2 regions of the Lysinibacillus sp. FSL K6-0057 genome follow, and region 1 is predicted to be linked to the other one. Evidence: a T-box and tRNA genes for the amino acid it is inferred to sense, from the RefSeq annotation. Region 1 holds a T-box; the other holds one or more tRNA genes.
What was found. A T-box is a leader RNA that pairs with one kind of tRNA and senses whether it is charged. The one in region 1 lies ahead of serS (serine--tRNA ligase), so its partner is inferred to be a tRNA-Ser.
Positions count from the first base shown of each region.

Region 1 (15,895 bases):
CCGCAACAATAGCCCCTACAGACCCTAGCATATCACTTAGTACATGTAAAAAGGCTCCGCGCATATTTAAATTATCCTTTGTATCACTGCCACGCATCATAATCCAGGCAACTAAAATGTTAACGAACAAACCAATTGTACTAATAATAAGCATTCCTGTAGTAGCTACTTCTGGTGGGTTTGTAAATCGTTCAATCGCTTCATAGAAAATGAATAATGCTATCCCTATTAATGTAATGCCATTTAATACTGCGGCCAAAATTTCAAATCGTTTATAGCCGTATGTTTTACTATAGCTAGCAGCTTTTTCTCCAAACATAAAAGCTAGCATCGCTATACCCAAAGAGATAGAGTCACTTAACATATGCCCTGCATCAGATAAAAGAGCTAAACTATTTGTTAAAAAGCCACCAATGGCTTCCACTACCATGTATCCTGTAATAATAATAAACGACAGTAATAGTACCTTTTTATTTGCACCATGTGTATGGTCATGACCATGATCGTGATGATGTCCCATAGTTATTCCTCCATTTCATTTAGTTATGAGCAGCATGCTCAATGGCCTGCTTCAATAAATTCATAATGTGATCGTCATCCTTAGAATAGTATAAGGTTGTTCCCTCTCTTCTAAATTTCACTAACCTTAAATTTTTAAGAAAACGTAATTGATGAGAAACGGTCGATTGGCCTAAATCTAAAATGTCTGCAATATCATTTACAGCGTGTTCATCTGAACAAAGTAAGTTTAAAATACGAATTCTAGTTGGATCACTCAATGCTTTAAAAGTCTGAGATACTACAAATAATGTCTCTTCATCTAAATGCTGATCTACGTTTTTTAGTGTTTCTGAACTGTTTAATTTTTCATCCATAAAAGTTTACCCCATTCTTCAATATTTATATATGAGCATGTGTTCATATATAAATATATATGGATATATTAGGAATGTCAACAAGCATTTATGCTTCTACATGTTGCAGGTCACTCGTTATCGCATGGATGCGATGATTTTAGGCTAACATCCCCTATTAACCAATACCGACTAAAGAAAGTTAAAAGTAGCAATTACCAATTCAGCGCGCTACACTACTGTTAAGGAGAGATATGTGTGGATATTTTTGAATCAGATCGTTTATTTATGAAACAAGCATTAGAGGAAGCCCAACAGGCAGCCTTACTTGGAGAAGTACCCATTGGTGCAGTCCTTGTTTATGAAGGGAAAATCATTGCACGTGCACATAATTTAAGAGAAACAACGCAAAATGCAACAACACATGCTGAGCTGTTAGTGATTCAAGAAGCCTGCAAAAAAATAGGTAGTTGGCGACTCGAGGATACTACTCTTTATGTGACATTAGAGCCTTGTCCAATGTGTGCAGGAGCCATTCTCCAATCGCGTGTGCCCCGTGTTGTTTATGGTGCAAGGGATCAAAAAGCTGGGTGTGTAGATTCCCTTTACCGTTTATTAAATGATGAACGCTTTAATCATGAATGTAATGTAACAGAAGGGATTTTAGCCGAGGAATGTGGTCAAATTCTAACAGACTTTTTTAAGGCTTTACGAGAGCGTAAAAAAGCTGAGAAAAAAGCACGATTAGCTTCCAACGATGTAAATAGCAATTAAAGAAGGTGCCTCCTAATGAGACACCTTTTTTTTATATTTATGGGAATGGCGATATATATGAAATGTGTCGTAGCAGCGACAGCACCTTCATAACTAATGACGATTAAGCTTCAATCGTTGATTGTGTAAAAACACATTCTCCTTCGATATATGTAGCGAATGGTTTTACATGCATAAGCTGGTTATGTGCAAGCGTCAGTAAATCATCAGTTAGTACAACAAAATTTGCATCATAGCCCTCTTTTAACTGACCAACATTGTTCATACGGATCATCGTTTTTGCATCAGCTGTATATAGCTGTAATGCCTCCTCCACAGAGATTTTTTCTGCTGCGCCTAAATCTGTTCCATCATAGGCTGTACGTGTAACGGCTGCTTGTATCGTCACAAAGGGATTAGCCGCTTCTGCCCAAGATGTAGCAGGGGCATCTGAAGATAACGTGGTCGCGATCCGCCGCTGTAAAAATGTTTGTACACCATATAATGTCTGTGTTTTTTCTAGTCCTAGATTTTCTAAATAGCTCTCAATTTCACAGAATAAGAAGATTGGTTGTGGCACAAAGCCTATGCCCCATTCAGCAGCTTTTTGCAAGGCACTTTCAGAAGGCATGGCTGCATGCTCAATACGAACAGAAGGTGCATCTGTTAACCAAGCTTTTTCCTCATAAAATGTGTCAACAATTAGATCAATGGCTCTGTCTCCCATTGCATGAACCACTAATTGAACGGCACGTTCTTTGGCTTCCGCAGCAGCTGCTAGTAGTTCCTCTTTCGAAGTCATGGCTATGCCCTTTTCTTCACTTCCCAAAAATGGCGCTGAAACAAGTGCTGTACGGCCTGAAACACTGCCATCTGAAAATAGCTTGATGCCTCCGATATAGGCTCCTGCAGAACGATCGATATTATTTGCTGTTAACAGCTCGTATCGTTGAATATCCTCCCAAATATAATAAACTGCTACTCGTTGCTTAAAGCCTTTTTCTCGGGCTTTACGGTACAGGCTTAAATAATCAACCGGGGCTACAGTAGCCATTAATTCTGTAATACTTGTTACACCGTAGGATGCCAAAGTTTGTGATAGCTTTAGAAGCCTTGTCACAATTTCTTCTTCAGAGGGTGTAGGTAAATGCTGTAACACTAGATTCCGTGCATTTTCACGTAGTACGCCTGTAGGTTCCCCATTTTCATCACGATCAATTTGTCCACCCTGTGGATCAGGGGTATCCTTTGTAATACCTGCAATTGCTAATGCCTTGCTATTGACCGATATAATATGACCACACGTACGCATAACAATGATAGGTAATTCTGTGGAGGCACGATCTAAATCCTCTTTTAAAGGCGCTCTTCTTTCTTTTAGTTTTCCTTCATCATAGCCCCAGCCTAATATCCATCCATGCTGACTTGCATCATATTTTGCTAGTGCAATTATTATATCCTCAATAGAATGAATGTGTGGAGGTAAACAAGCCACTTGTTCCAAAACATCTGCTAACATAATTGGATGCATATGAGCGTCAATAATCCCAGGAATAATGACCTTTCCTTGTACATCTATTATTTCACCATGATAGGCAGGTAAGTCTTCCTGTTGTCCAATCCAAACTACCTTTCCATCTTCAATCACCATGGCTGTTGCAGATGGCTGATAAGTATCTGCCGTATAGATTTTTGCATTACAAATAATTTTCATCATTTTTCAACTCCTATTTCTTCCATACCAAAAGTCGATTTTTCAGGATCTTCTGCTTTCAGTACTTTATGCAAAATAGTACCTATAATAAAGCCAACAATAGATGGCCCAATCCAAGCAAATCCGCTAGACTGTAATGGTAAATGTAAGACCAACTGTGTCACACCAGGAATCGTAATTTCATAGCTAGCAAATGTTTCAACAACGCTTACTAGAAATGCAAATAGGACAGTTCCTTTATAAGCTCCTGCATTTGGCACAAAACGATCAAAAGCCCCCAGTAGTACAAGTACAATAATGACCGGATAAATGACCAAGAAAATTGGCAATGTAATTTCGACAATGGCACCTACACCTAAGGAACCAATGGTTGCGCCTACTACACACATAATGAATACCCATGATCTATAGCCAAGCTTCTCTTTTGTTAGTTCATTTAAAAACTGTGATGATATGACCATGACACCAATCGCTGATGTTAAGCAGGCAAAAACAACACATATAGCCAATAACACTTTACCCAAATTACCAATAACACTAAAGGCAATACCCGCTAATAGTTCTGTATCACTGCCAGAATTTGTGATGATGCCGCTACTTGTAGCACCTAAATAAAGTAAGCCACCGTATACGGCAATTAACCCTATTGCTGCAATAGCCATACCACCTAGTGCGACCTTTTTAGATAGTTTCCCTTTATAGCCATAGCCAACTATTGCTGCTAAAAAAATAGGAGCACAAAGAATGCCTGTTCCCACATCTCCTGTTTGATAGGCCGCTATTATCGAATTGGCAAAGACCCCTTCTGCCCCTGTATTGACTGCTGTTCCCATTGGATCTAGTACCCCTTTACCAATTAGGATAATGAGTATAAGAACAAGAACGGGGGTCAACCATTTTCCAATCTTATCGATAACATTTGATTGATCCATCGCAAAGTAAAAACAAATTACAAAGAATGCTAATACTGACACAATTAAAGGTACGTTCGGAATAATTTGTGACACCCCTAATTCATGTGTTGTCGCTGACATTCTCGGTATTGTGACAACCATTCCAATACAAACCATCATGACCGTGTTAAAGGCTTTATAAAACCAATTTCCAATTGGCCTTGTGAGCGCTTCTACAGTTCCCCCAGTGTTAAAAATTGCATACACCGCAAGCACAGGCAAAATAACACCTGTTAAGCTAAAGCCCATCAGAGCAGAAATCCACGATTCCCCTGCACTATTTCCTATAGATGGCGGAAATATTAAATTTCCAGCGCCAAAAAATATAGCAAATAAGGCTAGCCCGACGATTATCGTATGCTGTACAACTTTAGACATATCCTCAACCCCTTTATAATCGTTTTGCATAAGATTTATCTAAATAATAAAAAATTTAAAAACATGAAAAAAGGAGATAAATTTTTATCCCCTTTTTGTAAAAAAAATTTTACAACAATTCATATTTTAAACACTTATACTTTAGCAATTGACGTGAAATACCTAAACGACGAGCCGTTTCCGCTAAACGTCCATTCGTTTCACGCAACTTTTCCGCTATAATTAGACGCTCGTAGGCTTCAGTTAAATCTCGTAAATGACCAGATTGGTTGTTCTGCATCATCGGCTGAGTTGAATGTTGAATATTTTTTTTAATCCTTTCTGGAACATGCTCAATAAGAATTTCATCTCCAAGTAAATTATTGTATGCCGATTCAAGGGCATTTTTTAGTTCACGCACATTACCTGGCCAATGATAGGCATAAAATAATTGAATTACCTCATCACGATAACTTACATTTTTCTGTAGAGTATGTTCATTATAAAATTGTATATAAAAATCAAGGATAGGTGGTATATCTTCCTTCCTTAATCGTAGTGGTGGCAAATCAATTTGGAGAACATTTAAGCGATAAAATAAGTCCTCGCGTAGCTTTTTCTCAGCTAAGAGTTTCTCTACATCTTCATTGATAGTAGTAATATAGCGTATATCCAACTGCTCTCCATTCAGGATTTTGATATCTACTGCATGCAACAGTTTTGCCTGTAGAGATACATCTAATAAATTTAGGTGATCAATGAGTAGTGTCCCACCATTAGCCTCCTGTAACTTTCCTCTTTTTCCTTCATTGTCTGAGCCATATAGCTGTGTAAAAATATTATCTTCCGTCAATGTTGAACAGTTCAACATAATAAATGGTTTTGTATAGCGTTTGCTTTCATTGTGTATGCCTTGTGCGATAATATCTTTCCCTGTTCCAGTTTCCCCTGTTAGTAAAATAGGTGCGTTTTTTTTGGCACTACGACGTGCCTTTTCAAGTTGAGTCTTCATCTCAGCATTTGTAGTAATGAAATCCTCCAGACGATAGGTAGTGTGATTATCTCGATATAATTTATGTCCCAGGAAATTATCTAAGTATTTAATTTGCTTGCTTTCATAAAAATGTTTTGAGAATTCAATGGCTCCAATGGCTTTTCCATGCTCCATAATGGGATAGGTTGAACTCAGCGATAAATAACTAAAACCGTTCAATGTTGTAAGTTGTTGCTCATAGTATAAAATTGGTTGCCCTGTTTGTATGACTTGAAAGACAGTACTTGTCTCAGATGATAAATTTTGATAATTATCAGTCACAGTACTGTGAAAAAACTCATCTGGTGTTAAGCCGATTTCCAATAATATATTTAAATCTGCTAAGTCATAAAAGATTGCACAGCCTTTATCATCTGTAATTAAAACATTATCAAATTCACTGAGAGCCTGTGCAAATTGTTGCAATTCCATGAATTTCTCCCCCTTGTCCCCATGAATATTACCCATTATAACGAATTTTCAAAAATTATGAGAGATTTCAATTTTTGAAATACAAAAAAGCTATTTTAGATTATCCATAAAAGGATTATCTAAAATAGCTTTATCTGTGGTTTATTTTGGTGCGATTACTTCTTTACCACCCATATAAGGTCTTAAAACTTCAGGAATTACTACACTTCCATCAGCTTGTTGATAGTTTTCTAGGATAGCGGCAACTGTACGACCAATGGCAAGACCTGAACCGTTTAATGTATGAACATACTCTGGTTTTGCATTTGGCTCACGACGGAAGCGGATATTTGCTCGTCGTGCTTGGAAATCTTCAAAGTTAGAACAAGAAGAAATTTCACGGTACATGTTTTGTGCAGGAATCCAAACTTCTAAATCATATTTCTTCGCTGCAGTAAAACCTAAATCAGCTGTACACATTTTTAGCTTACGATATGGTAAGCCTAGTAATTGTAATACCTTTTCCGCATGATTTGTTAATAGCTCTAATTGTTCGTATGATTCCTCTGGTTTTACAAAGCGAACTAATTCTACTTTGTTGAACTGGTGTTGACGGATTAAACCACGTGTATCACGACCTGCAGATCCCGCTTCTGAACGGAAGCATGCACTATACGCTGCAAAGCCTTGCGGTAAAGCCTCAGCCGGTAAAATCTCATCACGATAGAAGTTCGTTACTGGTACTTCTGCAGTTGGAATCATGAAATATTCTGTTTCCTCTAATTTGAATACATCTTCCTCAAACTTCGGAAGCTGTCCTGTACCTGTTAGGCTATCACGATTAACAATGACAGGTGGTAGCATTTCCTCGTAACCATGCTCCTCTGCATGTAAATCCATCATGAATGTCATTAATGCACGTTCTAAACGAGCGCCAAGACCACGGTAGAATAAGAAACGGCTACCTGTTACTTTCGCGCCACGTTCAAAGTCTACAATTTTTAAATCTGTAGCAAGGTCCCAGTGTGCTTTAATATCAAAATCAAATGCTGGAATTTCACCCCACGTATACTCCTCAACATTGTCGTCCTCTGTTGTGCCTACTGGTACAGACTCATGCGGAATGTTTGGTAAACGCATCATCATATCTTTAAAGCGTTCTTCAACATCATTTAATTGTACGTCTAATTCTTTAATTTCATCGCCAACCTGACGCATACGAGCAATAACTTCATCTGCATTTTCCTTGTTGCGTTTCATTATTGAAATTTGTTCAGATACTTTATTGCGTTCTGCTTTTAATTCTTCTGTTTTCGCAATCAATTCACGACGTTTTGCATCTAAGCCCTCAAAGTCATCTAAATTTCCTAAATCTTCATTACGTGTTAATAACATTTCTTTAATTTCCGCGAAATTATCGCGTACACGTTTAATATCTAACATCTTCATACCTCCAATAGTTTCTTAATGATGGAAAATCGTTGCAGCGAAATGAACACAAAAAAGCCCTCATCCCTAAAAAGGGACGAGAGCTACCCGCGTTGCCACCCTAATTGACTAGGCATAAAGCTACCTAATCCACTTATTTCATAACGGCATTTCAGCCGGCTACAGCCTACTTCATTCACTTCGACTGTGCAACTCCAGGACGGATTCACAAGTGCTTTTATCAGCTTCCACCAGCCGCTGACTCTCTAAAAAAAACGTGCTTGCTACTACTTCCCATCATTGTGTTCAGTTATTTAAAATTTAAACATACTGTACTATATGAAAACAAATTTTGCAAGTCATACCATAGAGGATACAAAATATTCAAGAATTCGTGTATCGGCTGTTAATTCAGGATGAAACGAACAGCCTAATAAATGGCCATCTTGCGCTAAAATAATTTTTCCTTCATGTTGTGCTAGAATTTCAACATCTTTACCCACGGCTTCAATATGAGGTGCACGAATAAATACTGCTGGGATACCTACACCTACTTTAGGAATATCTAGTTGTACTTCAAAGCTATCTACCTGACGTCCATAAGAGTTTCTTGCTACGGCCACGTCCATCACAGCCAAATGTGGTTCATCATCTACTAGATGCTTGGCTAATAAAATTAATCCTGCACATGTACCAAGCATCGGTAAACCTTGCTGTGCAAGTCCACGAATTGGCTCTAGTAGATCAAAACGATCCAGCAATTTTCTCATTGTTGTGCTTTCTCCACCAGGTAACACAAGTCCATCAAGATTTACTAAATCCGTCTTTTGTTTTACGAGGATAGCTTCGCAACCAAGAGCTTTTAACATCTGAATATGCTCACGCACCGCTCCTTGTAATGCTAAAACACCAATTCGTTTCATGCTACCAACCTCGCTCTTGCATACGCTCGTTGTGTCCAAGCTGTGCAATATCAATCCCCTTCATTGGTACACCGAGTTCCTTTGATATTTCCGCAATAAGCTTATAGTCTTTATAATGAGTAGTCGCCTCTACAATGGCACGTGCAAATTTTTCAGGGTTTTCAGATTTAAAAATACCTGAACCTACGAAAACACCATCAGCTCCAAGTTCCATCATTAAGGCAGCATCGGCAGGCGTCGCCACTCCTCCTGCTGCGAAGTTTACTACTGGTAAACGACCAAGACGTTTAATTTCTCTTAATAATTCGAAAGGAGCTCCTAGTAATTTCGCCTCTGTCATTAATTCATCTTCTGTCATGCCCACTACTTTACGTACCTGAGCATTTACTTTGCGAATATGTCGAACTGCTTCCACAATATTCCCTGTTCCTGGCTCACCTTTTGTTCGTAACATTGATGCGCCTTCCCCGATACGACGAGCTGCCTCCCCTAAATCACGACAGCCACACACAAACGGTACTGTGTATTCACTTTTTAATAAATGGTATTCTTCATCCGCTGGTGTTAAAACTTCACTTTCATCAATATAATCAACACCCATTGCTTCTAAAACACGTGCTTCCACAATATGACCAATACGTGCTTTGGCCATCACAGGAATAGTTACAGACCCCATTACTTCCTCAACAATACGAGGATCGGCCATGCGTGCAACGCCACCTGCTTTACGAATATCTGAAGGTACTCTTTCTAATGCCATAACTGCTACAGCACCTGCAGCTTCTGCAATTTTTGCTTGCTCTGCATTAATGACATCCATAATGACGCCGCCCTTTTGCATTTCTGCCATACCACGTTTTACTAGCTCTGTACCTGTTTGTTTCATTTTCTAACCTCCACCTTTATGATGAAGTTTAGTATAATAGAAATTGACCATATCAAAATATCCAGTTTTCAAAATATTTATAAGGTCAGGAGGCTACAAAACATGGATATGCTTTTATTTCAGCTTGAAAGAGATAGTGATAAACCGCTTTATGATCAGCTTTATAGCGGTATTAAAGAAGCCATCATTTCTAATAAAATAACTGTAGGAGAAAAATTGCCTTCAAAAAGAAAATTGGCTGATTTTTTAAATATTTCTCAAACAACAATTGAAATTGCCTATGCCCAGCTATTAGCTGAAGGTTATATTATGTCCAAATCAAGGATTGGTTATTTTGTAGAAGAAATAGATGAATTACCCTACATTCAGCAGGATACTATAACATCCATCAATGAGCATCCTAAGAAAAAATCATACAAAATTGATTTTAATCCTGGTTCTATTGATATCGATGCCTTTCCATTTCAAACTTGGAGAAAATATGCGAAGGAGCTTTTTGACGATACCTCAAAGGAGCTATTATTAACAGGTGAACCACAAGGAGAACTTTCTTTACGCACAGAGATTGCTAATTATTTATATCAGTCGCGTGGTGTTGTATGCCATCCTGAACAAATTGTCATAGGTTCTGGTACGGAACAGCTTCTCCCTATGATACTACGTCTTTTTAGCGAAGATACAAGCTTTGCATTAGAAAATCCAGGGTACCCTGCCGTGCATCGTATGTTTTCGCAGCATAAACGAAAAGTTTACCCAATTGTAGTCGATGAAGAGGGCATTATTATTCATGAGCTTGAAAAAACGAATGCTAATGTCGTGTATATTACACCCTCACATCAATTCCCAACTGGTGCTGTATTATCCGCTACAAGGCGAGCACAGGCTTTAAATTGGGCGGCGCAAAGCTCCTCTCGCTATATTATTGAGGATGATTATGATTCGGAATTTCGTTATGCTGGAAAACCAATTCCTGCTCTACACGCCTTAGATCGAAACGATAAAGTTATTTACATGAGTACTTTTACAAAATCATTAATGCCATCCTTGCGAGTAGCTTATTTTGTACTTCCACCTAAACTACTTGCTACCTATAACGATGTCTTTAATTATTACTCATCTACTGTGCCTCGTTTCGATCAACATATCGTGGCAAATTTTATGCGTGACGGGCATTTTGCAAAGCATCTCAATCGTATGCGTAAAATTTATCGTAAAAAACACGATAAACTAACTTCTATTTTAGAAAAATATTCATCATCCATTAACATTACTGGTGAGCAAGCGGGTATGCATATTTTATTAGAGGTTCAACACACATTCTCAGAAAAACAATTACAACAGCTCGCCTCTCAAGCAGGGATCGGCATTTATCCATTATCAGCCTACAGACTAGATCATTATGAATCTTCACAAGCTCAATTTTTATTAGGCTTTGGAGGGATTCCCGTACAAGCAATTGAATCATCCATTGAACAGTTGATGGATTGCTGGGGAATACAAAAAAATGACCCATCTACCAGTGAGTAGATAGGTCATTTTATATTAAGTTTCAATTAATTGAATTTGATAATGCTCAAACCATGTATGAACTTGCCCTAGATACGCTAAAAGCTGAGGACCTGCCATTAATTGCCCATACCACGGAATCTTAAAAGAGCTACCGCCAGATTCAATTAACTCCACAAGCTTTTGTCGTTCAAATAGTTCATGTAAAATCGAATTTTTATCACGTAGAATTTCCTTCAACCATTTTTGCACACCAGCTGTGTAGACAGGATGATATGTTTTTGGATAAGGATTTTTTTTACGATACAACACTTCATTAGGCAATAAATGTGCCATTGATTTTCGAAGTAATCCTTTTTCTATCCCATCCAAATTCTTCATTTCCCACGGAATATTCCAAGCGTATTCTACAAGCCGATGATCTGCAAAAGGAACACGTACCTCTAAACTTGCCCCCATACTCATACGATCTTTCCGCTCTAATAATGTTTGCATGAACCATAGCATATTTAAGTAAGACATTTCACGATGACTTGCCTCTGCTAGACCTTCTCCATCTAATAATGGTACTTCAGCTATTGTTTGTGTATATAGTTGTTGTGCATAGGACTCAATTTTTAATTTTTTATCCCACTTCTCTTGAAGTAATCCACTTCTTTCAGACAATGAACGGATCCAAGGAAAACCTGAAGCCCTTTCTTTAAACCATGGATACCCACCAAAAATTTCATCTGCACACTCTCCTGATAACGCTACAGTAAAATCCTTTTTTATTTCTCGACAAAACCATAATAACGATGAATCTACATCTGCCATACCAGGGGAATCTCGAACGATGACCGATTCCACTAATAAATCAATTAACTGTTGCTGAGTGATTTCCTCTGCATGGTGGGCCGTCTGGAAAGTGTCTGTCATTTTCTGAATCCAGTACGTATCTGTAGACGTTTGGAAAGAATGTGGGTTAAAGAAGCGCTCATTATCTTCATAATCGATAGAATACGTATGCAATTGATTGTTTTGTTGCTGGAAGCTATTTGCCGCAATGCCAGTGATAATACTGGAATCTAGTCCTCCTGAAAGAAATGTACAAATGGGTACATCAGAAACTAACTGACGTTCTATAGCATCCGTTAACAAAAAACGTACATGCTCAATTGTTTCCTCCAAAGATTCTTCATGTCTGCGGCTTTGTAGCTGCCAATATGGCCACTTTTTTAAACCTTCTTCTCTAGAGAAACGCATGGCATAGCCAGGCCGTAATTCTTTAATATTTTGAAAAAGGGTTTTGCCTGGCGCTCTAGAGGGCCCTACAGCCATCATACTTGCCAATCCTTCAACGTTTACACTTGCTTGGACCGTCGGGTGTGCCAGCAGAGCCTTCACTTCAGATGCAAAAAGTACACCATCTTGTTGCTCTGTATAATACAAGGGTTTCACACCTAATCGGTCTCGGCACAAAAATAGTGATTGTGTTTGTTCATCCCAAACACCAAAGGCAAAAATCCCATTTAGAAATTCTACACATTGCTCTTTCCACTCAATATAGGCTGTTAATAACACTTCAGTATCCGATTGTGTTGTAAAACTGTGTCCTCTTTTTAGAAGTTCTTTACGTAGCTCTTCTGTATTATAAAGTTCGCCATTATATGTAATGACATAGTTTAATCCATCATGAATTTTTTTCATTGGTTGTTTGCCACCAATTAAATCAATAACTGCCAAACGTCGATGACCAAATGCTATATGCTCACTACACCAAATATTTTCATCATCTGGCCCTCTCTTATTTAATGTTTGCGTCATCGATTTTAATATTGTGTCACTTGTTCTTAAATCCTTTTGAAAGCTAGCCCATCCTGTAATGCCACACATTTAGCCACATCCTTTCGCCTATTAGCGTATGCAGCAGCGTGTAAAAATGTGAAAAAGCACATGAATGCTTAAGTACATTCATGTGCTCCTATTTAAATATTAAAACAATCCCCCAACAAAGTCTGTAATGCCTCCCCATAAATTACCGAAGAAGTTACCTACACCTTGGAAGAACAATGAGATACCGCTAGCACGCTCTACAGCCTTTGTTGTGACAACATCGGATGAAATATCCTTGCCATCGATAAAGCCGTAATCTGTGCCTTCTGTGCGCTCAATAACAACCTTCCCTACAACAGTGTCTTTTTTAACATCTGCCTCTAAACTCTTTTTATCTAAAACCAATGTAGGTTTATATAATTCTTTATCAGAAGACTTAATCATAAAGGAAATTGGTTCTTTTACTGCAATCGATACTTTGTCTTCTTTACCTTTTGTCACTTTAACTGTTTTTTGATCTTTGAATGTATAGTTCGCTGGTAAAATTTCTTGTTTCGAGAATTGTGAAAAACCATAGTTAAATAATTTTGCTGTGGCATCAAAACGAGCTGCATATGATCCTTGTCCATTTGCATCAACAGCTTTCATAACAACTGCAATCAAACGAGTACCATTGCGCTCTGCAGTACCTGTGAAGCAGTGACCTGCAAAGTTTGTTGTACCTGTTTTTAATCCATCTACGCCTTGATATTCATACACTAATCCAGGTAACATAAAGTTCCAGTTAGACATTTTAATTGCATCTTCTGTACCTTCACGGAAAGTCTTTTTTGCAATTTTAGATGTTTCTAATACCTTTGGGTGATCTTTTAATAAATGATACGCCAATTTTGCTACAGATTTTGCAGGCATCACATTTTCATCTTCTGGGCCTGTGCCTGATGGATGCATACCAAATAAATCAGCATTATTAAGACCAGTGGCATTGACAAATTTATAGCCCTCTAAACCAAGTTCTTCTGCTTTTTTATTCATTAACTTTAAAAATTCAGTTTCAGAACCTGCAATCGTTTCAGCAATAGCTACGGTAGCTGCATTTGCTGAATAGATAGCCATTGCCTCGTATAACTCACGAATCGTATAAGAACCATCTCTACGTAAAGGTACATTACTTAATGCACGATTTTGAGACATACGATACGTATAATCAGTTACGTGATATTCCTGATCCCATTTAACTGTCCCTGCATCAATCGCGTCCAATAACAGGAATTCAGTCATCATTTTTGTCATACTTGCAATACCTAGTGAAGTATCTGCATTTTGTTCAAATAAAATTTTTCCTGAATCTGCATCAATTAAAATCGCAGCATCCACTGTTAATCCTAAATCTGTTTCCGCATTTGCCTTTGCAGGAATACCTGCAAAAATACTAAATAATAAAACAGGAATTAGGAGTAAGCGTAATACGGTGTTCATTTTCTTTTTCACCTTTAAAGCCCTCCAAAAAATAATCTTGTCCTCGACATTTTATCATAGATAACAACAAACGTGTTGACTCTCTACCATAAAAAAAATGCTCTCGCGCCATCTTTGTAGACGATGCGAAAGCATAAAAGTTGCAAGTAATATATTACATGGAATAGTTTGGTGATTCTTTTGTAATCTGTACATCATGTGGATGTGATTCACGAAGACCAGCACCTGTCATTCTAACAAATTGTGCATTCTCTCGTAGGTGCTCAAGATGTGGTGCTCCACAATAACCCATACCAGCGCGAATACCACCAATCAGTTGGTAAATCGTATCAGCTAATGGTCCTTTATATGGAAGGCGACCTTCAATACCTTCAGGTACTAATTTTTTCGCATCCTCTTGGAAGTAACGATCTTTAGAACCTTTTTCCATCGCGCCGATAGAACCCATACCACGGTAAACTTTGAAGCGACGTCCTTGGAAGATTTCTGTTTCTCCAGGAGATTCAGATGTACCTGCTAGAAGAGAACCAAGCATTACAACGTTGCCCCCAGCTGCTAGAGCTTTCACGATATCACCAGAGTATTTAATACCACCATCAGCAATAATTGTTTTACCAAGCTCACGAGCTACTGTAGCACAATCATATACTGCTGTAATTTGTGGTACACCTACACCAGCCACAACACGTGTAGTACAAATAGAACCAGGACCAATACCTACTTTAACAACATCTGCCCCAGCTTCAAATAATGCACGTGCGCCTTCTCCTGTAGCAACATTACCAGCAATGATTTCTAGCTCTGGGTAAGTCTCACGGATTGAGCGAATTGTTTGTAATACGCCTTCTGAATGACCATGGGCTGTATCGATTACAACAATGTCCACTTGTGCTTCTACAAGCTTCTCAATACGTACCATCGTATCTTTTGATACACCAACTGCTGCGCCCACTAGTAAACGACCATGTGTATCTTTAGCAGCATTCGGGAATTCAATAACTTTCTCGATATCTTTAATTGTGATAAGTCCAGTTAATCTACCTTCTTCATCTACAATTGGAAGCTTTTCGATTTTATATTGTTGAAGAATTTTTTCAGCATCCTCTAAAGTCGTTCCAACTGGTGCTGTAATCAAATCTTCTTTTGTCATGACATCTTCAATTTTTAAAGAGTAATCAGAGATAAAGCGTAAATCACGGTTTGTAATAATCCCTACTAGCTTTTGATTTTCCATACTATCAACAATAGGTACACCAGAGATTCGGTATTTACCCATTAGATGCTCAGCATCGAAAACTTGATGTGTCGGAGTTAAGAAGAATGGGTTTGTAATAACACCATTTTCAGAACGTTTTACTTTTTCTACTTGTTCAGCTTGCTCATCGATCCCCATATTTTTATGGATAATACCGATACCGCCTTGACGTGCCATAGCAATCGCCATTTTAGACTCTGTAACTGTATCCATACCTGCGCTGACCATTGGGATGTTTAATTTAATCTTTGGTGTTAATTGAACAGATAAATCAACATCTTTCGGTAGTACTTCGGAATGAGCTGGTACTAATAATACATCATCAAAAGTTAAACCTTCTTTGGCAAATTTAGTTTCCCACATTTTCGTAACTTCCTCCTATAGTTAAAAGAATATTAATTGTAAGATTAACAACGTGGACTGCTACTGTCAAGGAACTTATAAAAGAAAGACAATTCAGATTTTTAATGTGTGGTAATTAAAATGAGCAATCTAAATAATTATCTACGTTTAAAAGTCATTTATTCC
Region 1 is NZ_CP152047.1:22,373-38,267, reverse strand. Features, by position in the region: gene MHB40_RS00145 (cation diffusion facilitator family transporter) at 1-520, opposite strand, end outside; gene MHB40_RS00140 (metalloregulator ArsR/SmtB family transcription factor) at 540-875, opposite strand; gene tadA (tRNA adenosine(34) deaminase TadA) at 1,113-1,628, shown strand; gene MHB40_RS00130 (amidohydrolase) at 1,732-3,324, opposite strand; gene brnQ (branched-chain amino acid transport system II carrier protein) at 3,321-4,652, opposite strand; gene MHB40_RS00120 (sigma 54-interacting transcriptional regulator) at 4,762-6,096, opposite strand; gene serS (serine--tRNA ligase) at 6,238-7,518, opposite strand; T-box leader at 7,594-7,813, opposite strand; gene pdxT (pyridoxal 5'-phosphate synthase glutaminase subunit PdxT) at 7,863-8,426, opposite strand; gene pdxS (pyridoxal 5'-phosphate synthase subunit PdxS) at 8,428-9,312, opposite strand; gene MHB40_RS00100 (PLP-dependent aminotransferase family protein) at 9,415-10,839, shown strand; gene asnB (asparagine synthase (glutamine-hydrolyzing)) at 10,855-12,693, opposite strand; gene MHB40_RS00090 (D-alanyl-D-alanine carboxypeptidase family protein) at 12,793-14,124, opposite strand; gene guaB (IMP dehydrogenase) at 14,267-15,730, opposite strand.

Region 2 (15,895 bases), 1.2 Mb from region 1:
TTGCATAATGTTAGAAAACGTTATACAATAATTCTTGTCTTGAAGGACAGGTAAACAACTTCAAAACGAGATACATAACAAAGTCTAGTGATGATGGCAAAGAGGTCACACCCGTTCCCATACCGAACACGGAAGTTAAGCTCTTTAGCGCCGATGGTAGTTGGGGGCTTCCCCCTGTGAGAGTAGGACGTCGCTAGGCATAGTACCCAGGAGGATTAGCTCAGCTGGGAGAGCATCTGCCTTACAAGCAGAGGGTCGGCGGTTCGAGCCCGTCATCCTCCACCATATGCCGGTTTAGCTCAGCAGGTAGAGCAACTGACTTGTAATCAGTAGGTCGTGGGTTCGATTCCTATAGCCGGCACCATTTTTTCGAGCCATTAGCTCAGTTGGTAGAGCATCTGACTTTTAATCAGAGGGTCGAAGGTTCGAGTCCTTCATGGCTCACCATTTTTGAAATAATAATAAGCGGGTGTGGCGGAATTGGCAGACGCACTAGACTTAGGATCTAGCGCCGCAAGGCGTGGGGGTTCGACTCCCTTCACCCGCACCATTATTTTCATTGCCAGATAAAAAAACTTATGCACATGCGGAAGTAGTTCAGTGGTAGAACACCACCTTGCCAAGGTGGGGGTCGCGAGTTCGAACCTCGTCTTCCGCTCCAAATGTGCCGGGGTGGCGGAACTGGCAGACGCACAGGACTTAAAATCCTGCGGTAGGTGACTACCGTACCGGTTCGATTCCGGTCCTCGGCACCATTTTAAATGCGCCCGTAGCTCAATTGGATAGAGCGTCTGACTACGGATCAGAAGGTTATGGGTTCGACTCCTGTCGGGCGCGCCAAAAGAACAACGGGAAGTAGCTCAGCTTGGTAGAGCACTTGGTTTGGGACCAAGGGGTCGCAGGTTCGAATCCTGTCTTCCCGACCATTTCCTAAAAATTTATGGGGCCTTAGCTCAGCTGGGAGAGCGCCTGCCTTGCACGCAGGAGGTCAGCGGTTCGATCCCGCTAGGCTCCACCATAAGTAAATTAACCAGTATAAAGATCCTGGCGGCGTAGCTCAGCTGGCTAGAGCGTACGGTTCATACCCGTAAGGTCGGGGGTTCGATCCCCTCTGCCGCCATCTTAAGGACCTTTAGCTCAGTTGGTTAGAGCAGACGGCTCATAACCGTCCGGTCGCAGGTTCGAGTCCTGCAAGGTCCACCATTTATATATTGTAACGGAGGTATACCCAAGTCTGGCTGAAGGGATCGGTCTTGAAAACCGACAGGCGGGTAACACCGCGCGGGGGTTCGAATCCCTCTACCTCCTCCAGTTTTAAATTTTTATAAATGGTGCTTTAAAAACTCGAAACAGCATAAAATTATCGCGGGGTGGAGCAGTGGTAGCTCGTCGGGCTCATAACCCGAAGGTCGTTGGTTCAAATCCGGCCCCCGCAACCAAAAGGTCCCGTGGTGTAGCGGTTAACATGCCTGCCTGTCACGCAGGAGATCGCCGGTTCGATCCCGGTCGGGACCGCCATTTTTAAAATAAAAGTCATGAGAAGCAAAAGAGTGAGCAAGCTTAGCATGGACGAAATGGGTCAGTAGCTCAGTTGGTAGAGCATTAGATTGAAGCTCTAAGTGTCGGCGGTTCGATTCCGTCCTGACCCACCATTTATGCGGGTGTAGTTTAATGGTAAAACCTCAGCCTTCCAAGCTGATGTCGTGGGTTCGATTCCCATCACCCGCTCCAAGGGCCTATAGCTCAGCTGGTTAGAGCGCACGCCTGATAAGCGTGAGGTCGATGGTTCGAGTCCATTTAGGCCCACCATTATTCCGAAGTAGCTCAGTTGGTAGTAGCACCTGACTGTTAATCAGGTTGTCGCAGGTTCGAGTCCTGCCTTCGGAGCCATTTTTATTTTGGGGAAGTACTCAAGAGGCTGAAGAGGCGCCCCTGCTAAGGGTGTAGGTCGGGTAACCGGCGCGAGGGTTCAAATCCCTCCTTCTCCGCCATGGGCCCGTTGGTCAAGTGGTTAAGACACCGCCCTTTCACGGCGGTAACACGGGTTCGAATCCCGTACGGGTCATACTAAGTGCAGTAGATGAATTTACATCTACTGCACTTTTTAATTTACTTAAAAATAGCTAGATAATAATAAACCTTTACAGAAATTAGATCCTGTAAGGGTTTATTGTTTTTCTGGAGGTTTAGATTGGAATTCTCGGTGTTTGTAGGTCCAAAACCAATGTATAACTGATATATTTGCTTGCTCTGACTACCCCTGTTTAATTTTGGTAATAAATTTTGTATTTTAAAGCTAGATCGACTAAGCTATTGGTAAAGGGGGAGATAGGTATGAAGGAAAAATTAAAGTGGGTGCACAATCAGCTAGACAACACAAACCAAGGCTCACCATTACTATCATATTTTACACTGGAACAAGTAAAGAAGGTTGGTCAATTTCAGCGTACATATGAGCGATTTGAGCAGACACCTCTCCATCATCTTGAGGCACTTGCTTCATATATGGGTGTAGAAAAAATCATGGTTAAAGATGAATCTTATCGATTTGGTTTAAATGCCTTTAAAGTATTAGGCGGTATTTATGCAATTGCGCAATATATTGCCAATAAGCTTGGGAGGAATATAAAGGAGCTATCGTTTGAACAGTTAAAATCTCCGGAAGTAAAAGCAGAAGTAGGCGATTTAACATTTATTTCAACGACAGATGGTAATCATGGTCGTGGTGTTGCATGGGCAGCTAGAGAACTGGGTTTTCAAGCGCGAATATATATGCCAGCTGGCAGCGCGGCTGAGCGTTTACAGCATATTAAAAGTGAAGGGGCTTTTGCTGAAATTACGACAATGAATTATGACGATACTGTTCGTTATACCTCACAGCTTGCACAAAAAAATGGCTGGGTTCTGGTTCAGGATACAATGTGGGATGGCTATGAAGAAATTCCATTATGGATTATGCAAGGTTACACAACCATTGTGCAGGAGATTGTTGAACAGATACAGCTAGCCCCGACACATGTATTTTTGCAAGCGGGTGTAGGATCCTTTGCAGGAGCAGTAGTTGCGTTTTTACAGCAATACTATGAGCAGGAAGTTACTTTTGTATTGGTTGAGCCTCATGTCGCTAATTGCTATTATGAAAGCTTTAAAAAAAATACGGATCAATTTGTCTCTGTTGGCGGGGAGATGCAAACGATTATGGCAGGGCTTGCTTGCGGTGAACCGAATCCACAGGCTTGGCAAATCTTAAAAGCCTCCACAAAAATAAGTATCTCCTGCGAGGAAGAAATAGCAGCTACAGGTATGCGCGTTCTTGGCAATCCATTAGACACAGACACTCGCATTATAGCTGGTGAATCAGGAGCGGCGCCATTTGGTTGCTTTTATGAAATAATGACAAATGAACAATATAAGGAATTAAAAAATGCCTTACACCTAAATGAACATGCGAGGGTGCTGTTTATTAATACAGAGGGTGACACAGATAAAGAGAACTATCGACAAATAGTATGGCATGGGAAATATGCGAACCAATAGCAAACTAGTGATGAACTAGCTTGCTATTTTACTTTGTAAAAGGTTTTATTGGTGTATCTTAATGTTGGCAATTTTATAAGCACCATAATCATCCGTAATAACTGTATAAGTTTTATAGCGATCATAGAATTGGTAATTACCTTGTGCATCATAAAAATCAAAAGTTTCATTCATGTCAACATAATATTGACCATTTGAGTATTGTACATCTAGCACATCATTGTTTGTAAAATAGAAGTAATGACCCTGGTAGGCAATCTCATTAATGTATTTCTCCAATTCTTGATATGCTGTACTGCCAGGTGAAAGCATATCAGCTATCCAATAAAAATCACCATCATTGAGTGCCATTTCATAATAGAGACGGAATGCTTGCACGAATTGACCTGCTAGTAAGGCGTCTGTTTCGTTGGTGGGTTTTGTTTCAATAGTAGATTGTTGACTACCTTCATAAACATTCGCAATAGCCCGAACCTCATTTGCAGAAAGTGGTTTAGCAATCCATCCATCAAATTGATCAAGCATACTATAAAGGGGAATGGAAAAGGCAAAGTTAGTACTTGTATCAGTTGTATAAAGTAGTGAGTTAATTCCAATTACTTTGCCTGTATTAACATCAACTAATGGGCCACCGCTGCTACCTTTATCAATTTGTGCATCTACCTGATAAATTTGCTTATAAATAAAATTTTCAAGTTTCATATCACGTTTATTACCTGTTATATAGCCAATAGAAGCCGAATTTTCAAAACCTTGTGGACTACCAAATGCAATGACTTCTAGACCTATAGGTGATTCTGCAGTCTCCATGCCTAATGGCTCTGTGTCTTGGTAGTTAGGCACCTTTATTAAAGCAATATCATAGTGATCAGATATACCGATAACAGTACCTGGAGATTCTTGACCATTTACATTACGAATCATTACATCAACTTCACCTTGGATAACATGAGCATTTGTAATAACATATCCACCCTTTTTATATAGGAAGCCAGAGCCTTGACTATTGTTAGTTAGGACAGTGAAGACTTTTTGTTGTATTTCCTTTATAAGGGTGACACGATCAACCTGCTGTGCATGAGCTTCTTGTTTTTTGGTGAGTTCTTCTGAAGAAACTTGTTGTGCATTTATCTTTTGATTATCGTTAATTTCCGAGTAAGCGGTGGTATAGCTCTTTTTATCATTAAAAAAATCCCAATATGCATAACCTAGACCGCCTATTGCAATAAAACAGATTGAAAGTACGATAATTGCCCATGTTGGGATACCTTGTTTTGGAAATGATGGATTTATGAGCTTATTACCACAATCCGAGCAAAATTTACTGTCTATAAGATTTTCATGCTGACAATTAGGACACTTCACCTTATCACACCCCTGTGAAATATTTACTATTCATATCGGCTTGAAAATATAGCTTTATAGGTATTTATGGAATTATATTAATTCGAAGGGTGTATATGGAATAAAAAAATTTTTCATTCTGCTCTTGACCTTAACGTTGCGTCAAAGCTTACAGTAGCATTAATGGAGGTGATTACATGGAATATACCATTCAGGAGCTTGCTCAGTTGTCAGGTATTAGTACAAGAACATTGCGCTATTACGATGAAATTGGGTTGCTGAAACCAGCAAGAACCAATGAGGCGGGCTATCGATTTTATGGCCAATGGGAGGTCGATATGTTGCAGCAGATTTTATTTTACCGCGCATTAGACATGAAGTTAGTGACGATTCAGGCTATTATTCAGGCACCTAATTTTCAGCATGCCGAGGCGCTTAAAACACATAGAGCAGAGTTGCTTCAACGCAAGGAACAGTTGGAAACAATCTTACAGACAGTAGAAAAAACAATACAATCCATTGAGGAGGAACAACCAATGTCAAATGAAGAAAAATTTAAAGGTTTTAAAGAAAAGTTAATCGAGGATAACGAAAAGCAGTACGGCCAAGAAATCCGTGAGAAATATGGGGATGAAACAGTGGATGCATCTAATGCTAAGCTTATGAATATGACAGAGCAACAATATCAGGCGATGCAACAGTTAGAGCAGCAAATGTTTGAGCGTTTAGCAGAAGCAATGGAGCTTGGAGATACTACAAGTGACATTGCGATGGAAGTAGCAGAGTTGCATAAACGTTGGCTGAGTTTTACGTGGAAAGAATATTCCAAAGAGGCACATGCTGGGCTGGCACAAATGTATATAGCTGATGAACGTTTTACGGCTTATTATGATGAGCGAGGGGCAACAGGAGCAGCGCAATTTTTACATGACGCCATTATAGCTTATACAAGTAAATAAATAGGTCTTCCTTATGCTGACATGTTTTAGAAATCGTAAATTAGGAAAAAATAAAAGCATGAGGAGGAGATTTTTGTGGATCAACAAGTAATGCAACAATTAAAAAGACAACTCGAGCAAGAATTACAAGAAATAGAACAGCGACTTGAGGAATCTGAGCGTCCTCAAGCGACAGAGCTATCTAATTATGATAATCACCCCGCTGATAATGCCAGTGATTTAACGGATCAGTTGACAGAAATGGCTATGGATGAGCATCGTGAAGACACTGTGGAGGAAATTAAAAAGGCCCTTCAAGCAATGGCAGACGGAACATACGGTAAATGTGTTGTCTGCGGTGAAGAGATTCCATTAGGACGCTTAGAGGCTATGCCTAAAGCTCTGACCTGCGTGGAGCATGCAGAGCAGAAAGAAGAAAATTTACGACCAGTGGAAGAAGATGTGCTATCCTCAACCCCAAAATCAGATGATTTCATTGAGCTTGAGGAATTTGGCTCTTCTGATACACCACAAGATAAAATTTAGTAAGTTTTTCCTCACGAAAGCAGTATAATAACTGTAGAGGTGAGGATATGAAGATCATTGATTTACACTGTGATGCACTTTTAAAATTAACTACTCTTGAAACGGCGAATTTTGCTGAGGATGTGCGTATACATGCCAATCAAAAAAGATTGCAATTAGGGCAAGTAGAGACTCAAGTGTTCGCCATCTTTATTGACCCAAAAATCCCGCAAAATTTGCAATTTCTTGAGGTCATGCGTCAAATCGAAGCATTCCATACTCATGTTTTACAAACAGAGGGCATGGTGCATATTACAGATTGGGCACAGTTAGACCAATTAGCTCCACATGAAATAGGAGCTGTTTTAAGCTTAGAGGGCTGTAGTGCCATTGGCGAAGATTTAACGAAGCTAACAGCTGTACTGGATGCGGGCGTGAAATTAGTAGGTTTAACGTGGAATGAAGAAAATGCTGTAGCTCATGGTGCTGAACAGGATGCAACCCTTGGATTAAAGCCATTTGGTAAAGAAGTTATACAATTATTAAATGAGCGCGATATGATTATTGATGTCTCCCATCTAAATGAGCAAAGCTTTTGGGATGTCTTGCCGTTAGCGAAGCATATTATTGCAAGCCATAGTAATGCACGTGCACTATGTGACCATCCACGCAATTTAACAGATGCGCAGGCAAAGGCACTTGTAGAGCATGGAGGACATATCCATGTTGTTTATTTCCCACTCTTTATTGGAAAAGATGCAACACTAGACCATTTAGTGGAGCATGTGGAGCATTTAGCGGAACTAGTAGGTGTAGAGCATATAGGGTTAGGCTCCGATTTTGATGGGATTGATAGGACTGTTAGTGGCTTAGCACATGCAGGAGAAGCGCAAAATTTACTAGAGGCATTACGCACACGTTTTTCAGATGAAGAAGTGTATGGTATTGCAAGTCTAAATTTCCGACGCTATGTAAAAAAAGCAGCAACCCGTTAAGGCTGCTGCATCTTTAATAAAAGAAATAATGAAATAATAAACCGATTCCTAATAGGAAGCCAAAGAATGTATTTGTTTGCGCTGTATATTTCATCGCAGGCATTACCTCTTTGGCTTCTTTTTTGTCTCGGAAAATTTGAATGGCACGTAATGGTTTTGGAATACTTAGGAAGATGATTAAAGCCCAAAATGTAATACCATCAACTGCTACAAGAGCGATCACCCATAAATAGGAGACGATAAAAAAGCCTGATAACACGGAAATTGCATTATCACGTCCTACCAAAATAGCCAAGGTCTTTCGTCCGCCCTCTGTATCACCAACAATATCACGAATATTGTTTGATAGCATAATGGCACCGACTAAAATCATGCTTGGTACAGAAAGCAACACAGCATCCAGTGTTACTGTAAGCGTTTGAATATAAAAGGCAATTAATACAATGCCCATACCCATTACTGCGCCAGAGACAATTTCACCAAATGGAGAATAGGCGATTGGGTACGGTCCACCTGTATATAAGAAGCCAATAAGCATACAAACAAGTCCGACAGCTGCTAACCACCAAGACGTTGAGGCACATATGTAAATGCCAAGAAGCATGGCAATAGCATAAAAGCTTAATGCAATCATCATAATTGTTTTTGGCTGTACACCATGACGGACAATCGTACCGCCAATCCCAACAGAATGCTCGTTATCTAATCCTAATTTGTAATCATAATATTCATTGAACATATTCGTTGCTGCTTGGATAAGCATACTTGCAATAAGCATAGCAAAAAATAGTCCAAAATCAATTGTTTCTTTATCAATTGATAAGGCAATAGCTGTTCCTAGGAATACTGGAACAAATGAAGCGGTTAAAGTATGTGGACGTGTTAAATGCCACCAAACTTTAAAACCCCTATCAGCTTCAATGACTTTGGTCATAAGGTCTTTCTCTCCTTCAAATGTTGTCGACTCTTCTTATTTTAAACGAAGATTGAGAAAATGGGTAGGTTCACAGCTTATTACATACTGTTTAATGAAAAAAAGTGATACAATAGAACATGCATTTATGATCTGAAAATAAAAAAAGAGCGGTTAGCAACAGTACGAATAACTGCGTTGTCGACCAAAATATGATGTGTTTTAACCATCATTCATTATGTACATTGCAACAACGGAGGTAATTTTCATGCAACAGAAGTGGTACCAAGCCACAGAAGTAGAAGTGGACTCTTTGGGCCAAAGCCTTCATTTTTATATGGAAACAATTGAAGTAAGTCGCCTTTCTGCACTGGCGTTCTATGCAGCAGGCGAAGAATGTTATAAAGGTGAACGATTTTATTGGCAAAATAGAGAAAAAACAATGACATTAGTTGGACTAGGACATGCTCATACCATTCAAAACAACGCTAAAGATGACCGCTTTGATGCTGTAGAAGCGGAATGGAAAAAATTAACGAAAAACTGTCTAAAAGGTCAAAGAGAGCTACAACCTATTTTGTTTGGTGGCTTTACATTTGATCCTCAAAATAATGTGGATGGGGAATGGACGGATTTCCCAGAGGCTTATTTTGCATTAGCAACGTTTCAGCTTGTGATACGTGATGATAAAGCATACGTGAGTATTCATCTTTTGACACAAGATCAGCAGGCTGAGGAGCAGTTCGAAGCTCTAAGAAAAGAGCGAGATCATTTAATTCATGCGGCTCAGGTTAAAGAAGTGAAAACGTATACAAAACCTGAAATCACAAGTTATTTTGAGCCATATAAGGAACCTTATCTAGCCTCAATTGATCAAGTGACGGCATTAATTAAGGAGAAAAAGGCAGATAAAGTGGTCATTGCACGCTCGCTTGCTTTGCAATTTAAAGAGTATGTAACTGCACCACAAGTGCTTTCCCAAATTATTCATGAGCAACCAGAAAGCTATTTATTCGGCTTAGAGCATAGAAATTTATTGTTTTTTGGAGCATCACCCGAACGGCTTGTGAAAGTAGAAGAGGGTCGTGCATTTTCTTCTTGTATTGCTGGCTCGATTAAACGAGGTAAAACAGCTGAGGAAGATGAGGCTTATGGACAAAGTTTATTAAATGATCCTAAAAATGGCGGAGAACACCAGTATGTTGTCGATATGATTGCGGATACATTCCGTAAAAATTGCATGGACATGACGGTGCCAGATAGACCACGCTTATTAAAAATACGGGATATTCAACATTTATATACACCTATAGAAGGTCAGTTAAATCAGGACGCAACAATCCTACAACTGACTAAATCATTACATCCAACACCCGCTTTAGGTGGTGTACCACGCACAGAAGCATTGGCGGCCATTCGCAAATATGAGCCGATGAATCGAGGGCTGTATGCTGCGCCAATAGGCTGGCTAGATGCAGAGGGTAACGGTGAATTTGCAGTTGCCATACGTTCAGCTGCCTTACTAAGTGATAAAGCTTATTTATATGCGGGCGGTGGGATCGTCGCAGATTCAGAACCACAATCTGAATATGAAGAAACATTAGTCAAATTCCGTCCAATGCTTCGTGCGCTAGGGGGACAATTGCATGAGTGAACGAAAAATACTAACAGATTATGTTTATAAAATGGTCGCATCGCTAGTGCAGGCTGGTGTAGAAAATGTTGTCGCCAGCCCAGGCTCACGTTCAACACCGCTTGCTTATGCGGTTGCTTCCACTAAACAGGTAAAAATGTATCGGCAGGTAGATGAACGCTCAGCTGCGTTCTTTGCGCTAGGGCTGGCTAAGGCAACTGCTAAACCAGTAGTTCTCTTATGTACATCTGGTACTGCGGCAGCAAATTATTTTCCTGCAATTGTGGAGGCAAGCTATGCACGAGTACCATTGATTATCATAACAGCTGATCGCCCACATGAATTACGTGAGGTAGGCGCTCCGCAGGCTATCAATCAACCTAATTTATATGGTTCACATGTGAAATGGAGTGTTGATTTTCCGTTAGCAGATGGTGCAGAACCAACATTGCCTTTTATTGAGCGTCATCTTGCTCGTGCGGTAGCCATTGCAACGAGTGCACCTTTTGGACCAGTACATATCAATGTACCTTTCCGTGAGCCTTTATTAATTGATTTACAGCAGGATCTACCAGCAGTGACGTTTAAGCACAGCAGTATGGGACAATTAACCCCTACGACTACTGATCAGCAGGAACTTTCCTCTATTCTACAATCAACTAAAAGAGGCTTTATGATTATTGGTGAGTTAGCTCTTGGTACAGATTTATCCATTGTTTGGCAATTTATGCGTCAGCTGAAGTGGCCTGTCATTGTGGAAAGTTTATCGAATATGCGTACATCCGTACCAGAGGATTGTTTACCATATATCGTGACAACCTATGATGCCATTATGAAGAGTGATGACTTCAAAGCACTGGTGCAACCAGATACAGTAATCCGAATAGGAGCACAGCCTGTTTCGAAATTTATTATGCAATTCATAACAAAAACACAGCCCAATGCCTATGTGATTATTGATGAAGACCCTATGTTTAGAGATGCTACGGGCGTATCTACGCATTTTATTCATGCGAATATCGATCAGTGGCTGACAGAATTAGCGATTACTGAAACAGCTATTGAGGAAACCTACTTAGCTGAATGGCAAAAAGCGAATCAGCTCGCTACAATGCATATTGAGCAATACTCAGAGGTAGAAAAAGATGAAGGAGCCATAGTCAGTCGTTTACTCAAAATGATTCCTGACGGTAGTGATATTTTCGTTAGCAGTAGTATGCCAGTACGTGATATCGATACATTTTTATTGGCTACACCGAAAGATCTACGTGTTTTTGCCAATCGAGGCACGAACGGAATCGATGGGGTAGTATCAACAGCTATCGGTTTCAGTCAAGGAAATAATCGAGAAAGTTATTTACTGATTGGTGATCTAGCCTTTTTACATGATGTCAATGGACTGATTGCTTCCAGATATCAGGAATGTAACTTAACGATTATTGTGATGAATAATGATGGTGGAGGTATTTTTTCTTACTTACCACAGTCAACTGTTGAAGATCATTATGAGGATTTATTTGGCACACCAACAGCCCTTGAATTCCGTGATATTGCCCATATGTATGATATGGACTATGTACGTGTGGAATCAATTGACGAGCTTTCCGAGAAATTTTCAACAAGTAAGAAACGTTCTTTACGGTTGGTTGAAATATTTACAGATAGAACCGAGAATGTGAATGCACATCGAGGACTTTGGAATCGAATTAATGCGGAGTTAAAAGCATGACAAAATGGATGATTCGGGGGCTTGAAACCCATGTTGACATATGGAATGAAAATGGTGAACACACGCTCGTTGCGTTGCATGGATTTACAGGTAGTACGGCAACATGGCATAGTCTAGCACAAGCTCTTCCTCATGTTCGTGTTATTGCCATTGATTTAATTGGGCATGGTCAAACAGCTATTCCACAGCACGTACAGCGTTTTTCTATGGAGGAGCAATTACAGGATTTAGAAGAACTATTTTGCCAACTCAGTTTAGAGAAATTTACGCTGTTAGGCTATTCGATGGGTGGAAGAATCGCTTTATCCTATGCCATTACGTATCCAGGTCGCATTCATCAGCTCATTTTAGAAAGTGCTTCTCCTGGCTTACGAACAATCGAAGAGCAAAATGAACGTTGTAAGCGAGATGAAGCACTGGCACAAAAAATAATGACAAATGGTATACGGTCATTTGTCAATGCATGGGAAAACATACCGCTTTTTGCTTCACAGCAACGTCTATCTAAAAGTGTAAGAGAAGCCATTCGAGTCGAAAGGCTTTCACAGAAAGAAGAGGGACTCGCAGGAAGCTTGAGAGGTATTGGGACAGGAGTTCAACCTTCAAACTGGGATAGACTGGAGCAACTAGAAATGCCTGTCCTGTTAATTACCGGGGCATTGGATGAGAAATTTTGTAAAATTGCACTAGAAATGAAAGCGCTCTTAAATACTGTTAAGCATTTAACAGTAAATGACGCTGGACATGCAATTCATGTGGAAAATCCCGCTGAGTTTGCTACAATAGTAGAGGAGTATTTAACGTAATATAACGATTACGTTAGCGCCTCGCTAGAAACGAGACGAATTTAATGCTATAGGAGGCAATTCAATGACACGTCAATGGACTACACTACATACTTATGAAGACATTAAGTATGAGTTCTATAACGGTATCGCAAAAATTACGATTAACCGTCCAGAAGTGCGTAATGCATTCCGCCCAAAAACGGTTATGGAAATGATTGACGCATTCTCACGTGCACGCGATGATAAAAATATCGGTGTTATTATTCTAACTGGTGAAGGTGAACATGCTTTCTGCTCAGGCGGAGACCAAAAAGTTCGCGGTCACGGTGGCTACGTAGGGGATGATGAAATCCCACGTCTAAACGTTCTTGATTTACAACGTTTAATCCGTGTGATTCCAAAACCTGTAGTGGCAATGGTTGCAGGCTATGCAATTGGTGGAGGACATGTTTTACATGTTGTCTGTGACTTAACAATTGCTGCGGACAATGCTCGCTTTGGACAAACTGGACCAAAAGTAGGTTCATTCGATGCTGGTTATGGCTCAGGCTATCTTGCTCGTATTATTGGTCATAAAAAGGCACGCGAAATTTGGTACCTTTGCCGTCAATACGATGCACAACAAGCACTTGATATGGGCTTAGTCAATACAGTTGTGCCTTATGCGCAATTGGAAGATGAAACAGTTCAATGGTGTGAAGAAATGCTTCAAATGTCACCAACTGCACTACGCTTCTTAAAAGCAGCGATGAATGCAGATACAGACGGTTTAGCAGGTCTTCAACAAATGGCTGGTGACGCTACACTTCTTTACTACACAACTGATGAAGCAAAAGAAGGTCGCGACGCATTCAAAGAAAAACGTCAACCAGATTTCGGTCAATTCCCAAGATTCCCTTGATTAGTAAAGGGTGTAAAGCTCGTATCTTTTTGGAGATACGAGCTTTTTGTATGTGCTGGAGGAGGATTGGTGGATAGAAAGCTAAAAGTTGCGGATAGAAGCGGCTAAGCAGTGGTTAAAATGCTCAAAGTAGCGGATAGCATCTGAAATGTGAAGGATAGAGTAGGGTTGTAATAAGAGTGTTGGATAGAAAGCTAAAAGTAGCGGTTAGAAGCAGCTAAGAGGTGGTTAAAAAGCTCAAAGTAGCGGAAGCATCTGAAATGTGAAGGATAGGGTAGGGTTGTAATAAGAATGGAGGATAGAAAATTAAAAGAAGCGGTTAGAAGCAGTTAAGAGGTGGTTAAAAAGCTAAAAGTAGCGGATAGCATCTGAAATGTGAAGGATAGGGTAGGACTTGTAATAAGAGTGTTGGATAGAAAGTTAAAAGAAGTGGTTAGAAGTAGTTAAGAGGTGGTTAAAAAGCTCAAAGTAGGGGATAGCACGTTAAAATGTAAAGGATAGAGTAGGGTTGTAATAAAAGTGTTGGTTAGAAAGCTAAAAGTAGGGGATAGCACGTTAATATGTGAAGGATAGAGTGACTTGTAATAAGGGTGATAGATAGACACACTAAAGTGGTAGATACCCCGTGGATTAATAGACAAACTAGACAGGAAAGCGTTAAGATGTAGGGTGATTGGAGTGACAAAGATGTATCCTAATTGGATTTTACAACGAGCTTATTTAACACCATTACGCAAGGCACTGACTTTTAAAAAGCGAAGCTGGACTTTTCAAGAATTAAATGATGAATCGATAAAACGTGCTCGACAATTAGTGGCACTCGGTATTCAACAGGGTGATCGAATTGCGATCATGGGGCCAAGTAAGCCTGCGCTTGTGATCATGATGTATGCCTGCATGCATTTGCAATGTGAGATGGTGATGCTTAATCGCAGACTATCACAGGAAGAGCTGGCTTATCAGCTAGAGGATTCAGAGGCTGTGGCAGTGTTGATTGCAGATGAGGATGTAGAAAAGCTGCCATCTGAAACAGCCTATCATTTATTTTCAGCGATTGAAGAAGGGGCAGAGGGTGCACTAGAGATAGCCAAGGAATGGCCTCTTCATCAAACAACAACGATTATGTATACTTCGGGTACAACGGGCTTTCCAAAAGGTGTTCGCCAAACGGTTGGAAATCATCAGGCTAGTGCGACTGCCTCCGTTTTAAATATTGGGCTGCAGGCTCAGGATGTTTGGTTATGTGCTGTACCTTTATTTCATATTAGTGGATTTTCCATATTAGTGCGGTCGCTGCTATATGGCAATCAAGTCGTTTTATATGATCAATTTGATGTGGAAGCTATCGCGCAAAATATTATGGATGGGGATGTTACCCATATGTCTGTTGTAGCGGTGACCTTGGAACGTATTCTACATACACTAGAGCAATGCAATGCGAAAGCTTCACCTCATTTTAAGCTGATGCTAGCTGGAGGTGGGCCTGTACCCGTGGATTACTTAGCGAGAGCGCATGCGTTAAATTTAGCTGTCGCACAAACATATGGGATGACAGAAACCTCCTCACAAACAGCCACATTGGCAAGTGAAGACGCTATGCGGAAAATTGGTTCTGCTGGAAAGCCTTTATTTTTTAATCAAATAAAGATTGCTGAGCCAAATGCTAAAGGTGAAGGGGAAATTTGCATTCGAGGTCCTCATGTCACACCTGGCTATATTGGACGTTTTGCACAAAAAAATGCAACGATGGCTGGCTGGCTTCATACTGGAGATATTGGTTATTTAGATGAGGAAGGTTACTTATTTGTCATTGATCGAAGGGCAGATTTAATTATTTCTGGAGGAGAAAATATTTATCCTGCAGAAATAGAAAATGTGCTACTCACACATCCAGCAGTCAAAGAAGCGGGTGTATGTGGTATGCCTGATGAGCAATGGGGACAGGTACCTATTGCATTTATCGTGTTAAATGAGCAGGTATCTGTTGAGCAATTACAAGCCTTTTGTATACAGAAACTTGCTAAATATAAAGTACCTAAAGAAATGATTATCACAGACAGTCTTCCACGCAATGGCGCGGATAAATTACTGAGACGAAAATTATTACAATAAAAATCTTGTGAAAGAAGTCTTCTTACAAAGGAAGGCTTCTTTTTTATTTGAACTTTTAGCATGAAATTAATCATTTATTAACATAATAAAAAAAGAGAGGCATAAACTATTTAGTAAAGGAGAATGACTCATATGAGGAAATATATATATAATGTTGTCATTATATTATTTGTTCTACAAATGAGTCATGTGCAAGTATTTGCAAACTATGAAAAAGAAGATGTAGCAACAGCTCATACAATTGAAACACTACAATCTCTCATTAATAAAGAAGTTATGCAACTATCGTCCGAATTCTCGATTCGTTATACTGGTGATATAGCCGAGATAAAAGATGAACTAACGGAAATTACTAAAAATGCGATTGAAAACTCTTATATTTATACTAATATTTCAAGTTTCCAATGGAAGTACGAAGGGTATAGCAATAATATTGTCATTGCATTTGCATTTACGTACCATCTATCACAAACGGAGGCG
Region 2 is NZ_CP152047.1:3,864,174-3,880,068, reverse strand. Features, by position in the region: rRNA gene rrf (5S ribosomal RNA) at 84-199, shown strand; tRNA gene MHB40_RS19240 (tRNA-Val) at 210-285, shown strand; tRNA gene MHB40_RS19235 (tRNA-Thr) at 289-364, shown strand; tRNA gene MHB40_RS19230 (tRNA-Lys) at 372-447, shown strand; tRNA gene MHB40_RS19225 (tRNA-Leu) at 466-550, shown strand; tRNA gene MHB40_RS19220 (tRNA-Gly) at 587-661, shown strand; tRNA gene MHB40_RS19215 (tRNA-Leu) at 667-755, shown strand; tRNA gene MHB40_RS19210 (tRNA-Arg) at 764-840, shown strand; tRNA gene MHB40_RS19205 (tRNA-Pro) at 850-926, shown strand; tRNA gene MHB40_RS19200 (tRNA-Ala) at 943-1,018, shown strand; tRNA gene MHB40_RS19195 (tRNA-Met) at 1,047-1,120, shown strand; tRNA gene MHB40_RS19190 (tRNA-Ile) at 1,127-1,203, shown strand; tRNA gene MHB40_RS19185 (tRNA-Ser) at 1,219-1,311, shown strand; tRNA gene MHB40_RS19180 (tRNA-Met) at 1,365-1,439, shown strand; tRNA gene MHB40_RS19175 (tRNA-Asp) at 1,443-1,518, shown strand; tRNA gene MHB40_RS19170 (tRNA-Phe) at 1,577-1,652, shown strand; tRNA gene MHB40_RS19165 (tRNA-Gly) at 1,658-1,731, shown strand; tRNA gene MHB40_RS19160 (tRNA-Ile) at 1,733-1,809, shown strand; tRNA gene MHB40_RS19155 (tRNA-Asn) at 1,814-1,890, shown strand; tRNA gene MHB40_RS19150 (tRNA-Ser) at 1,901-1,991, shown strand; tRNA gene MHB40_RS19145 (tRNA-Glu) at 1,994-2,065, shown strand; gene MHB40_RS19140 (diaminopropionate ammonia-lyase) at 2,335-3,537, shown strand; gene MHB40_RS19135 (trypsin-like peptidase domain-containing protein) at 3,583-4,902, opposite strand; gene MHB40_RS19130 (MerR family transcriptional regulator) at 5,079-5,840, shown strand; gene MHB40_RS19125 (TraR/DksA C4-type zinc finger protein) at 5,916-6,365, shown strand; gene MHB40_RS19120 (dipeptidase) at 6,413-7,339, shown strand; gene MHB40_RS19115 (1,4-dihydroxy-2-naphthoate polyprenyltransferase) at 7,353-8,273, opposite strand; gene MHB40_RS19110 (isochorismate synthase) at 8,521-9,906, shown strand; gene menD (2-succinyl-5-enolpyruvyl-6-hydroxy-3-cyclohexene-1-carboxylic-acid synthase) at 9,899-11,614, shown strand; gene menH (2-succinyl-6-hydroxy-2,4-cyclohexadiene-1-carboxylate synthase) at 11,611-12,420, shown strand; gene menB (1,4-dihydroxy-2-naphthoyl-CoA synthase) at 12,485-13,303, shown strand; gene MHB40_RS19090 (o-succinylbenzoate--CoA ligase) at 13,991-15,415, shown strand; gene MHB40_RS19085 (transglutaminase domain-containing protein) at 15,548-15,895, shown strand, end outside.
Region 2: it has a tRNA-Ser gene. The T-box ahead of serS (serine--tRNA ligase) is inferred to sense a tRNA for this amino acid. The anticodon was not compared.